DNA from 3 places in the Streptomyces sp. RKAG293 genome. Region 1 is predicted to be linked to each of the others. Evidence: riboswitches for the same ligand, from Rfam matches in the RefSeq annotation. Region 1 holds a riboswitch; each other region holds the start of a gene.

Region 1 (3,265 bases):
CCGGGGTCCCCCTCCCCGTACACCCAGGCGATCTTGTGCCGCAGCTGGGTGAGCAGCGCGGCCAGCGTGGGGCTGCCGGAGGCCTGGGCGAGCGTCTCGTGGAACCAGCCGTTCAGGGACGGCAGATCCGACAGCTGGCCCTGCTGGGAACGTTCCTGACCCAGCCGCACCAGCCCGCGCAACACCTTGAGGTGGGCGTCGGTGCGCCGCTGCGCGGCCCTGGCGGCCCCCAGCGGCTCCAGCAGGCCGCGGATCTCCAGCAGGTCGGCTGCCTCCTGCTCCGTCGGCTCGGCGACGGAGGCGCCCGCGTGCCGGCGGGTACGGACGAACCCCTCCGACTCCAGGGTCCGCAGCGCCTCGCGCACCGGGACCCGGGAGACCCCGTAACGCCTCGCCAGCAGCTCCTCGGTCAGCCGGCTGCCCGGCGGATAGAAACCGCCGACGATGTCGTCACGGATCGCGGTGCACACGACCTGTGCGGAGATACGACGCCCCGCGCCGTCCGTCCCGTTCACATCCGATTCCGCATCGCCGGTCTCCATTCTTTTCCCCGTATTCTTCGGCGACTCTATTCCAGCACAACCAGGATTCCGACCGCAGTCCAGAATTCATGGATTATTTTTGGACAGCACGAAGGCCCCGGCGGGGAGCCGGGGCCTTCGAGGGGGACGGGGGTGCTGGTCTCCGGTGGATCAGATGGAGACGCCGTGCGAGCGGAGGTACGCCACGGGGTCGATGTCCGAACCGTAGTCGGCCGTGGTGCGGGCCTCGAAGTGCACGTGCGGTCCGGTGACGTTGCCGGTCGCGCCGGACAGGCCGATCTGCTGGCCGGTGGTCACGGTCTCGCCGACCGACACGCTGAGCGAGGACATGTGGGCGCACAGCGTGTAGATGCCGTCGCTGTGCCGGATCACGACGTTGTTGCCGTACGCCGAGTCGAAGCCCGCGGTGACGACGGTGCCGGCGCCCACGGCGTGGACCGGGGTGCCGGTGGACGCGGTGAAGTCGACGCCGGTGTGGTAGCCGGAGGCCCACATGGAGCCGGGGACCTTGTAGCCGGTGCCGATGCCGCTGTCGACGGGCAGCACGAAGGAGTTGAGCTTCTTGCGCTCCTCCTCGGCACGGGCGGCGCGGGCCTCGGCGGCACGCTCGGCCTTGATCATCGCCTCGGCCGCGGCCTTCTTCTTGGCGGCTGCGGCGGCCTGGGCCACGCGCCTGGCCTCATCGGCCTTGCGCTTGGCCTCGGCGGCCACACGCTTGGTCTCGTCGGCCGCCTTGTGCTGGGCGGCGGCCTGGGCGGCGAGGGAGTTGGTGAGGCTGTCCGAGGCGTCGAGGGCGCGAGCGAACGACGTGTCCTCGATGGTGTTGGGAACGACGGCGCGTTCCGGGGTGGAGAGCGCGGTGGCCGCGGTGGCGCCGAAGGTGCCGGCCGCGGTCAGAACGGCGACGCCGGCCAGGGTGGTCCCGGTGCGGAGTGCGGCACGACGGGGACGGCGGTGCTTCCCGCTGGGCGCGGGCAGAACAGTGAACGCCATGGGTGCGGCGAGATCCTTTCCTTCCTTCTCGCCTACCGGGTTAGCTGACGGGTTCGGAGCAGGAAGGTCTCCTACGGGCTGCCTCGTGGTGAGGGCGGCCCGATTCACCCCAGGGACGTGGGTCCCCGGCTCCCCAGGCTCGCGCCAGACGGGGACTCGGCGATCACTGCCCGGTTGCCGCTGGACGCGGCGGATGGTGACGGACAGCAGAGCAGGACGCTAATCGGACCGTGTCGGTTACGGCAAACAGATCAGGTGATTTGTTGCGTTCGCCACAAGGGAGGTTTGCGGGCCGATAAAGATCGAAAAAGCCCGGAACCCCGGCGCCCCAAGGGGTGCGCCAGGGTTCCGCCGCCCATCGGCCGGCGCGCGGCCGAATCCGGTCAGCCGGCCGCGATGACCTTCACGGGGCCGAGTCCCAGCTCTGTGACGGGCCCCTCGATCGCCGAGGCGTCGCCCACGAGGACGACGACCATGCGGTCCAGCGGGAAGGCGCTGACCACCGCGGCGGTCGCCTCCACGGTGCCGGTCCGCGCCAGCCGCGCGTACATCTGGGCCTGGAAGTCGTCCGGCAGGAACTGCTCGACCTGGTCGGCGAGCGTGCCGGCGACGGCCGCGGCCGTCTCGTAGCGCAGCGGAGCCACTCCGACGAGGTTCTGCACGGCGACATCGCGCTCGTCGTCGGTCAGCCCCTCGGCCGCCAGGGTGCGGACGACCTGCCAGGCGTCGGCGAGCGCGGGTCCGGTGACCTCGGTGGCCACCGAGCCGCTGATGGCGAGCAGCGAGGCGCCCGTCCCCTCCGGGGTGGACAGCAGCACCTGGCCGAAGGCCCGCACGCCGTACGTGTAGCCCTTCTCCTCGCGCAGCACCCGGTCCAGCCGGGACGTCAGGGTGCCGCCCAGGCAGTACGTGCCGAGCACCTGGGCCGCCCAGACCGGGTCGTGCCGGTCGGAGCCGGTACGGCCGATCAGCAGCTGGGTCTGTACCGCGCCCGGCCGGTCCACGATCACCACGCGCGCGGTGTCGTCGGCGGTGATCTGCGGCAGCGGGCGGGGCTCCGCGGTCGAGCCGGTCCACTCGCCGAGCGTCTCGTCCAGCAGCGCGACCAGGTCGATGCCGGTCAGGTCACCGACGACGACGGCCGTGGTGGTGGCGGGGCGCACATGCGCGTCGTAGAACGCCCGGACGGCCGCGGCGTCGATCCTCGCCACCGTCTGCTCGGTGCCCTGGCGCGGGCGGGAGCAGCGCAGATCGGCGGGGAACAGCTCCGCGGAGAGCGCCATGGAGGCGCGGCGGGCCGGGTTGGCCAGCTCGTGCGGGATCTCGTCGAGCCGGTTGTTGACCAGCCGCTCGACCTCGCCGTCGGGGAACGCGGGGGCGCGCAGGGCGTCCGCGAGCAGCCCGAGGGCCTTGTCCAGCCGGGAGGCCGGGACCTCCAGCGAGACCCGGACGCCCGGGTGGTCGGCGTGCGCGTCGAGCGTGGCGCCGCAGCGCTCCAGCTCGGCGGCGAACTCCTCCGCGGTGAGCTTGTCGGTGCCCTCGGAGAACGCGCGGGCCATGATCGTGGCCACCCCGTCCAGGCCCTCGGGTTCGGCGTCCAGCGGCGCCGAGAGCAGCACCTCCACCGCCACGACCTGCTGGCCGGGGCGGTGGCTGGTGAGCACGGTCAGCCCGTTGCCGAGCGTCGACCGGTCGGGGGCCGGGAAGGCCCACGGCTTGGGGGCGCCCGG
Region 2 (3,265 bases), 1.2 Mb from region 1:
AGCGCACCCCGCCGACGACCTTGTACGGCAGCCCGACGCGGATGAAGACCTCTTCGAAGACACGCGACTGGGCGTTGGTCCGGTAGAAGACGGCGACGTCACCGGGGCGGGAGTCACCCGCGTCCGTCAGCCGGTCGATCTCCTCGGCGATGTACTGCGCCTCGTCGTGCTCGTGGTCGGCGACATAGCCCGTGATGATCGGGCCGTCGCCGGCGTCGGTCCACAGGTTCTTGGCGCGGCGGCCTGCGTTGCGCTCGATGACGGCGTTGGCGGCCGTGAGGATCGTCTGCGTGGAGCGGTAGTTCTGCTCCAGCAGGATCGTCGTCGCCTGCGGGTAGTCCTCTTCGAACTGCAGGATGTTGCGGATGGTGGCACCGCGGAAGGCGTAGATGCTCTGGTCCGCGTCACCCACCACGCACAGCTCGGCCGTGTGGTCGCCGGTGCCGACCAGCTCGCGCACCAGCGTGTACTGGGCGTGGTTGGTGTCCTGGTACTCGTCCACGAGGACGTGGCGGAACCGGCGCCGGTAGTGCTCGGCGACGTCGGGGAACGCCTGGAGCAGGTGCACCGTGGTCATGATGATGTCGTCGAAGTCCAGGGCGTTGGCCTCGCGCAGCCGCGCCTGGTAGAGCGCGTACGCCTCGGCGACGTGCTTCTCGAAGGGGTTCTCCGCCTGCCGGGCGTAGTCCTCCTCGTCGATCAGCTCGTTCTTGAGGTTCGAGACCTTCGCGCTGAACGCCTTCGGCGGGAACTGCTTGGGGTCGAGGTCCAGGTCCCGGCAGACGAGCGCCATGAGCCGCTTGGAGTCGGCGGCGTCGTAGATCGAGAAGCTGGAGGTGAAGCCGAGCTTCTTGCTCTCGCGGCGCAGGATCCGCACGCACGCGCTGTGGAACGTCATGACCCACATCGCGTTGGCGCGCGCGCCGACGAGGTCGCCGACGCGTTCCTTCATCTCGCCCGCGGCCTTGTTGGTGAACGTGATCGCGAGGATCTCGCCTGGGTGCACCCCGCGGGTGCCCAGCAGATGGGCGATGCGGTGCGTCAGCACCCGCGTCTTGCCCGATCCGGCGCCCGCGACGATGAGCAGCGGCCCGCCCGCGTGCACGACGGCGGCGCGCTGCTGCTCGTTCAGCCCCTCCAGGAGCTGCGCGGGGTCGACGACGGGGCGGGCGGCCCCGTCCCGGTAGTACGCGTCCCGGCCACCGTGCGGGGGCTCGTTGAAGCGCCCGCCGAAGAGGTCGTCCGCGGCATCGTCCGGCCGGTGCGCGGACCCGTGCTCCGGGGGCGGCGGGACGGATTCCGACGCGTGGTCGGGGGCCTGGAGGTCGGCCAGGAAGCTGTCGTCAAAGAGGCTGCTCATCGCTTCCCGAGTCTAGGCGCCCCCACTGACACCTCACACTCCGCTTGGCGGAGTCCGTCCGGACGTGGACCGGGCCTGAAAGATTCGTCACTCTCCGCGACCGGATCCGACCACCGAGCACAGATCACGAAATGGTTTCGGGCCTATCGGACACCGGTCTTCCCACCGGACACGAGAGTTGGCTACCGTGCCGGACCAGGCGGTCCGTCCTCCACCTCGGCAACACGCCGTCACGGACCGTCTCCGCTGAGTGCGGCCGAGAGGCCGCAGCCGGGGACCCACTGGCATCACTGGGGTGAATCGGTCCGCACGGGATGTTCCGCAGGGGACGTTCCGCACGAACCGTAGGGCGACCTTCCGACAGCCCGAACCCGACAGCTAACCCGGTAAGCGGTTTACGGAAGGATTTCCCGCCTTGGCGTCGCACCGCAAACCCCGCCCCGGCATACGCGCCGGCCTGCTCACCACGACCGGCCCCCGCGCGGCCGTCGGATTCACGGCGGCGGCACTGGCCACCGTCACCCTGCTGGGCGAGACCGCGAGCGCGGCGCCCGCGCAGCCGCAGCCGCCCTCCATCGAAGAGGTCCAGGCGAAGGTCGACGCGCTCAACCACGACGCCGAGGTCGCCACCGAGCGCTACAACGGCGCGAAGGAGCAGGCCGACCAGCAGAGCTCCAAGGTCGAGGCGCTGTTGAGCCAGGTCGCACAGCGGACCGAGTCGCTCAACGACGCGCGGCGCGTCCTGGGCCAGTACGCGGCCGCCCAGTACCGCAGCGGCGGCGTCGAGGGGACGAGCACGTTCCTGCTCTCCGCCGATCCGCAGCAGTTCTTCGACCAGACGCACCAGATGAAGCGGATGACCGGCAACCAGAAGGAAGCGGTCGAGAACTTCCGCACCCAGCAGGCCACGACGACGCAGAAGCGCACCGAGGCGGTGAAGAGCCTCGGCGCGCTGACCTCGGCGCAGACCAAGCTGCAGACGGAGAAGACCGCCGTCCGGCAGAAGCTCGCGGCGGCGCAGACGCTCCTCAACTCCCTCACCGCGCAGGAGAAGGCCCGGCTGGAGGCGCTGGTGGCCAAGAAGGAGGAGCAGGCTCGCAAGCTGGCCGCGGAGGTCGCCGCCAAGGAGAAGGCCGCACGGGAGGCCGCCGCCAAGGAGGCCGCGAAGACCGGCGCCGGGACGGGCACCGGCGGTTCGGGTTCGAACACCACCTCGTCGAAGGCGGCGAAGGCCATCGCGTTCGCCCGCGCTCAGCTCGGGGATCCGTACGGGTGGGGTGCGACGGGTATGGACTCGTGGGACTGCTCAGGGCTGACGCAGGCGGCCTGGAAGGCGGCCGGCGTCACCCTGCCGCGCACCACCTGGGACCAGGTGAAGGCCGGCGAGCGCGTCTCGATGTCGGACCTGCGGCCCGGCGACCTGATCTTCTTCTACGACGACATCAGTCATGTCGGCCTCTACATAGGGGACGGCAACATGATCCACGCGCCGCACACCGGCACGGTCGTCAAGATCGCACCGATCACCCAAATGCCGGTTTACGGAGCTTCTCGCCCGTCCTGAAGTTCACCGTCTCGAATGTCGCGGATCGACAGGCGGCCCGACAGGGCCCGACTGTCGGCCCGCCATTCGGACGGACGGTCACAATAGGTAAGGTAACGAAGCGATTTCGCTCACCTTCTGATGGAAACTTCCCAAGAGTCACTCAAGTTGACTACGGTGGCCCGCTAGGCAGCTCGTTCCACAAGCCGGCGCAGTGCCGACGGCGAGCTGCCTCCGCTGAATCCGACCGCGAGGCCGGAACCGGGGACCCACACGCAGGACTTGGGGTGAATCGGGGCGAACGTCCGCACAACGGACGTGAGCACCGTAGGGCAGCCTTCCATCGCCCGAACCCGTCAGCT
Region 3 (3,265 bases), 4.6 Mb from region 1:
CGATGTGCCCACCACCGAGATCGGCCCCGGCATCCTGCTGCGCGAACTGCCCGGCCCGGCCCCGTTCACCTTCTGGGTGGTGGACTTCGAACCCGGCTCCCGGTGGCCCGGCGTCGATGTGCACGAGACGGTCGGCGAGGGCTACTTCGTGGCCGAGGGCGAGGTCATCGAGGGCGACCTGCGGCACGGCCCCGGCACCTACGTCCTGCTCGAACAGGGCTCCAGCCACCGACCGCGGTCCGAGACCGGGGCGCGGGTGTTCGGCTACAACCACCCCGCCGGCTGACCGCGCACCGGTTCGGGTACGGGTACCGATCCGGGGCGGAACGCGGAAGTGCCCGCCCGTCCCGGGTCAGTTCCAGGACAGGCGGGCACTGCGCGTCTCACGAGGCGCGCGCGTTCACGCGCGGCGTCGCGGGACGGGTCAGACGGTCACGCCGTGCTCGTTCAGGTACGCGACCGGGTCGATGTCCGAGCCGTAGTCGGGACCGGTACGGATCTCGAAGTGCAGGTGCGGGCCGGTCACGTTGCCGGTCGCGCCGGACAGGCCGATCTGCTGGCCCTCGGTGACGGTCTCGCCGGCCGAGACGGACAGCGAGGACAGGTGCGCGTACTGCGAGTACTTGCCGTCGCTGTGCTGGATGACGACCTGGTTGCCGTACGCGCCGCCGTCGCCCGCGGAGATGACGGTGCCGGCGGCGATCGCCTTCACCGTGGTGCCGGTCGACACGACGAAGTCCACACCGGTGTGGTAACCGCTGGACCAGCTGGAACCGGACTGGTGGTACGGGGTGCCGATGCTGGCGCCCGAGACCGGGAGGGTGTAGCCGGAGGAGGAGCTCGCGGCGGCGGGGGCCTTGTCGGCGGAGGACGAGGACTTCGCGGTCGACTCGCTCTTGGCCGGGGCCTTCTTCGCCGGGGCCTTCTTCGTCTCCGTCTTCGTCTCCGTGGACGCCTTCGGGGACGCCTTCGGCGCCGGGTCGGCGGACGGGGCGGAGTTCGACGGCACGGCCTTGGAGCCCAGGGCCAGGGTCTGGCCCGGGAAGATCAGGTCCGGGTTGCCGCCGACGGTCTGCTTGTTGTCGGCGTACAGCTTCTGCCAGCCGCCGTTGACGTGGTGCACGTCGGCGATCTTCGACAGGCTGTCCCCGCCGACCACCTTGTACGTGTCGGCGGTCTTCGCCGGAGCGGCCTTGGCGGCCGGGGCGGCGTGCGCCGGGGCGGAGGCGGCGGCGTTCGCGGCGGTCACGTGCGTGTCAGCGGCGAAGGCGTTCGACGACATCGCCAGCGGCAGCGCGAGCGCGGCGCCACCGGTGCCGGCCGCGACGCAGATCCTGGTGAGCCGGCTCATACGGCCAATACGGTGCTTTCCCTTTGCGGGCATGGGGGAGTTCCTCTCCTACGCCGGCGAGGTGAGCTGTCGGGTTCGGGCTGGAGCTGCCCGGTCGCGGCATGCGCCATTGACGGCGCGGCCTGTTGCGACTTCACCCCAAGCCGTTCCCGATCTTCGGGAACGGCACTTACCTGGGTCCCCCGCTCCTGCCGTAGAAGTTTGGTGTTCAAAGCACCGGGCAGCGGCAGGACTAGGCGTTCCACCCGGTGGGATCCTGCGAGCATTTGACCCGCAGGAGAGCGAAGCTAGGCGAACTCCCGACGACAGGGCAACATTCGGGCATGAGCCGCATATCACGTGCGGAGCCGCCCGCGCATTTCGGTGACCCTGAGTCGTTCCGCCCGTTCTGTACGTGTGCGATTTCTTCACTTTCAGTGAAGCGACACACTGAAGGCGTAATAAAAGACGTATGTCGGGAACGCACCGTGGAGAAGGCGGCAGCTCTGCGTATCACACGCGTGAGCCCGCTCACTCGGCGGGCCGGGTGTGAGCGCGGTCACGTGCCGAGCGGTGCCCGATCCCGCCCCTGGACCTGCCCGGCGAACTGCCCCGAGGCGTGCCCCGGGCGGATCCGGGGGTCGAGGACGCGGCTGAGGCGGTAGGCCGCGACCCGGAAGCCCACCGCGGGCCAGTGCCCCGCCGCCAGCGGCGAAGCGGAGTGCCAGCGGGCGCCGATGTGCCGGTACTCGTGGTCGTACGCCCAGGCCGCCGCGGTGGCGAGCAGAATCCGGCTGACGCCCTCGCCCCGCGCGGACGGCTCGACGTACGCCTCGGCCAGCTCCACGCAGCCGTCCGGGGTGACCGGGCCGGCCGGGGACGGGGCGAGCAGCACCATGCCGATCTCCTCACCGCCGCGGCCGGCGATCCAGGCCGCGCAGCGGGGGTCGGAGAGCGTGTCGGTGTAGCGGGTGCGCATCGCGGCGAGGGCGGCGTCGGACTGCGGCAGGAACATGGCCGACTCCCGCTGGTAGCGGGCCGACTCCGCGGCCATCCGGCCGATCTGCGGCAGATCGCCGGGGCCGGCCCGGCGGATGCTCAGCCCGTCCACCCCGCGCGGCTGCCGGCCGCGGGGCTTGACCGCCATCAGCCCGTACATCTCCTCGAAGCCGAAGCCCAGTTGGCACCAGTCCATCGCGGCGGTCCCGGACGCCGGCAGTTCGACGTAGTGGACCAGTCGCCGCTGGGCGACGAGCCGGGCGGCCGCCTCGGCGTACAGGGCGAGCAGCGCGGCGTTGTCGCGCTGCCCCGGCGCGGGTGCGTGCCCGCCGTGCCGGACCACCGCGGAGCGCGGGTGACTGCGGAGCGCGCCGGGTGTGTCCTCGGCGAGGTCGAGCGGGGAGGCCGCGAGATAGCCGGCGGGCCTGCCGCCGCTGTCCCGGGCGAAGTAGGCCTCGGTGTCCGGTTCCGCGAGCAGTCTTCCGAGCAGTTCCTGACCGGTGGGGGCGCCCGGCGGCCGGCTCTTGCGGGAGTGTCCGGACCAGCGGTCGTACAGGGCGGCGGCCTCGGGTATGTGCTCGGCGCTCATCGGCGCGATCGCGAAGGTCATGGTGGTGGGCGACGCTAGCCGTCCGCGTGGTCCGGCGGCAAGGGATGTCCGCTCCACGCCGGGTGCCGGGGGTCGTCGGCGTGCACCAGGACGTCCGCGGCCTCCGCCGGACGGACCTCGTCGGCGTACCGCCCGAAGGCGGGGAGTGTCCAGTGCTCTTCGTCCGGGGTGCGCCGGGCCAGGGCCGCCGGGGAGAGCCGCAGATGGACCGTCAGGTCCAGGTCGAGCCCCTGGCCGAGCAGGAGTTGACCGTCCAGCAGCAGGACGCCGCCGGGCGGCAGTTCGACGTAGCCGGCCCGGGTCGCGCGGTCGGTGGCCGCGTCCCA

What was found. A riboswitch is a leader RNA that binds a small molecule or an ion and turns the genes downstream of it on or off. The one in region 1 is predicted to bind cyclic di-AMP.
Positions count from the first base shown of each region.
Region 2: linked by a shared signal. The riboswitch ahead of LNW72_RS24440 (C40 family peptidase) and the one ahead of LNW72_RS29350 (M23 family metallopeptidase) in region 1 are both predicted to bind cyclic di-AMP.
Region 3: linked by a shared signal. The riboswitch ahead of LNW72_RS08875 (LysM peptidoglycan-binding domain-containing M23 family metallopeptidase) and the one ahead of LNW72_RS29350 (M23 family metallopeptidase) in region 1 are both predicted to bind cyclic di-AMP.

Region 1 covers NZ_JAJOZB010000001.1:6,607,995-6,611,259, reverse strand. Annotated here, with positions in the region: gene LNW72_RS29355 (GntR family transcriptional regulator) at 1-542, opposite strand, end outside; gene LNW72_RS29350 (M23 family metallopeptidase) at 693-1,535, opposite strand; cyclic di-AMP (ydaO/yuaA leader) riboswitch at 1,550-1,707, opposite strand; gene LNW72_RS29345 (pitrilysin family protein) at 1,919-3,265, opposite strand, start outside.
Region 2 covers NZ_JAJOZB010000001.1:5,446,224-5,449,488, reverse strand. Annotated here, with positions in the region: gene pcrA (DNA helicase PcrA) at 1-1,360, opposite strand, end outside; cyclic di-AMP (ydaO/yuaA leader) riboswitch at 1,595-1,769, shown strand; gene LNW72_RS24440 (C40 family peptidase) at 1,776-2,924, shown strand; cyclic di-AMP (ydaO/yuaA leader) riboswitch at 3,129-3,265, shown strand, end outside.
Region 3 covers NZ_JAJOZB010000001.1:2,041,293-2,044,557, forward strand. Annotated here, with positions in the region: gene LNW72_RS08870 (cupin domain-containing protein) at 1-286, shown strand, start outside; gene LNW72_RS08875 (LysM peptidoglycan-binding domain-containing M23 family metallopeptidase) at 425-1,384, opposite strand; cyclic di-AMP (ydaO/yuaA leader) riboswitch at 1,390-1,568, opposite strand; gene LNW72_RS08880 (GNAT family N-acetyltransferase) at 1,890-2,939, opposite strand; gene LNW72_RS08885 (uridine kinase) at 2,954-3,265, opposite strand, start outside.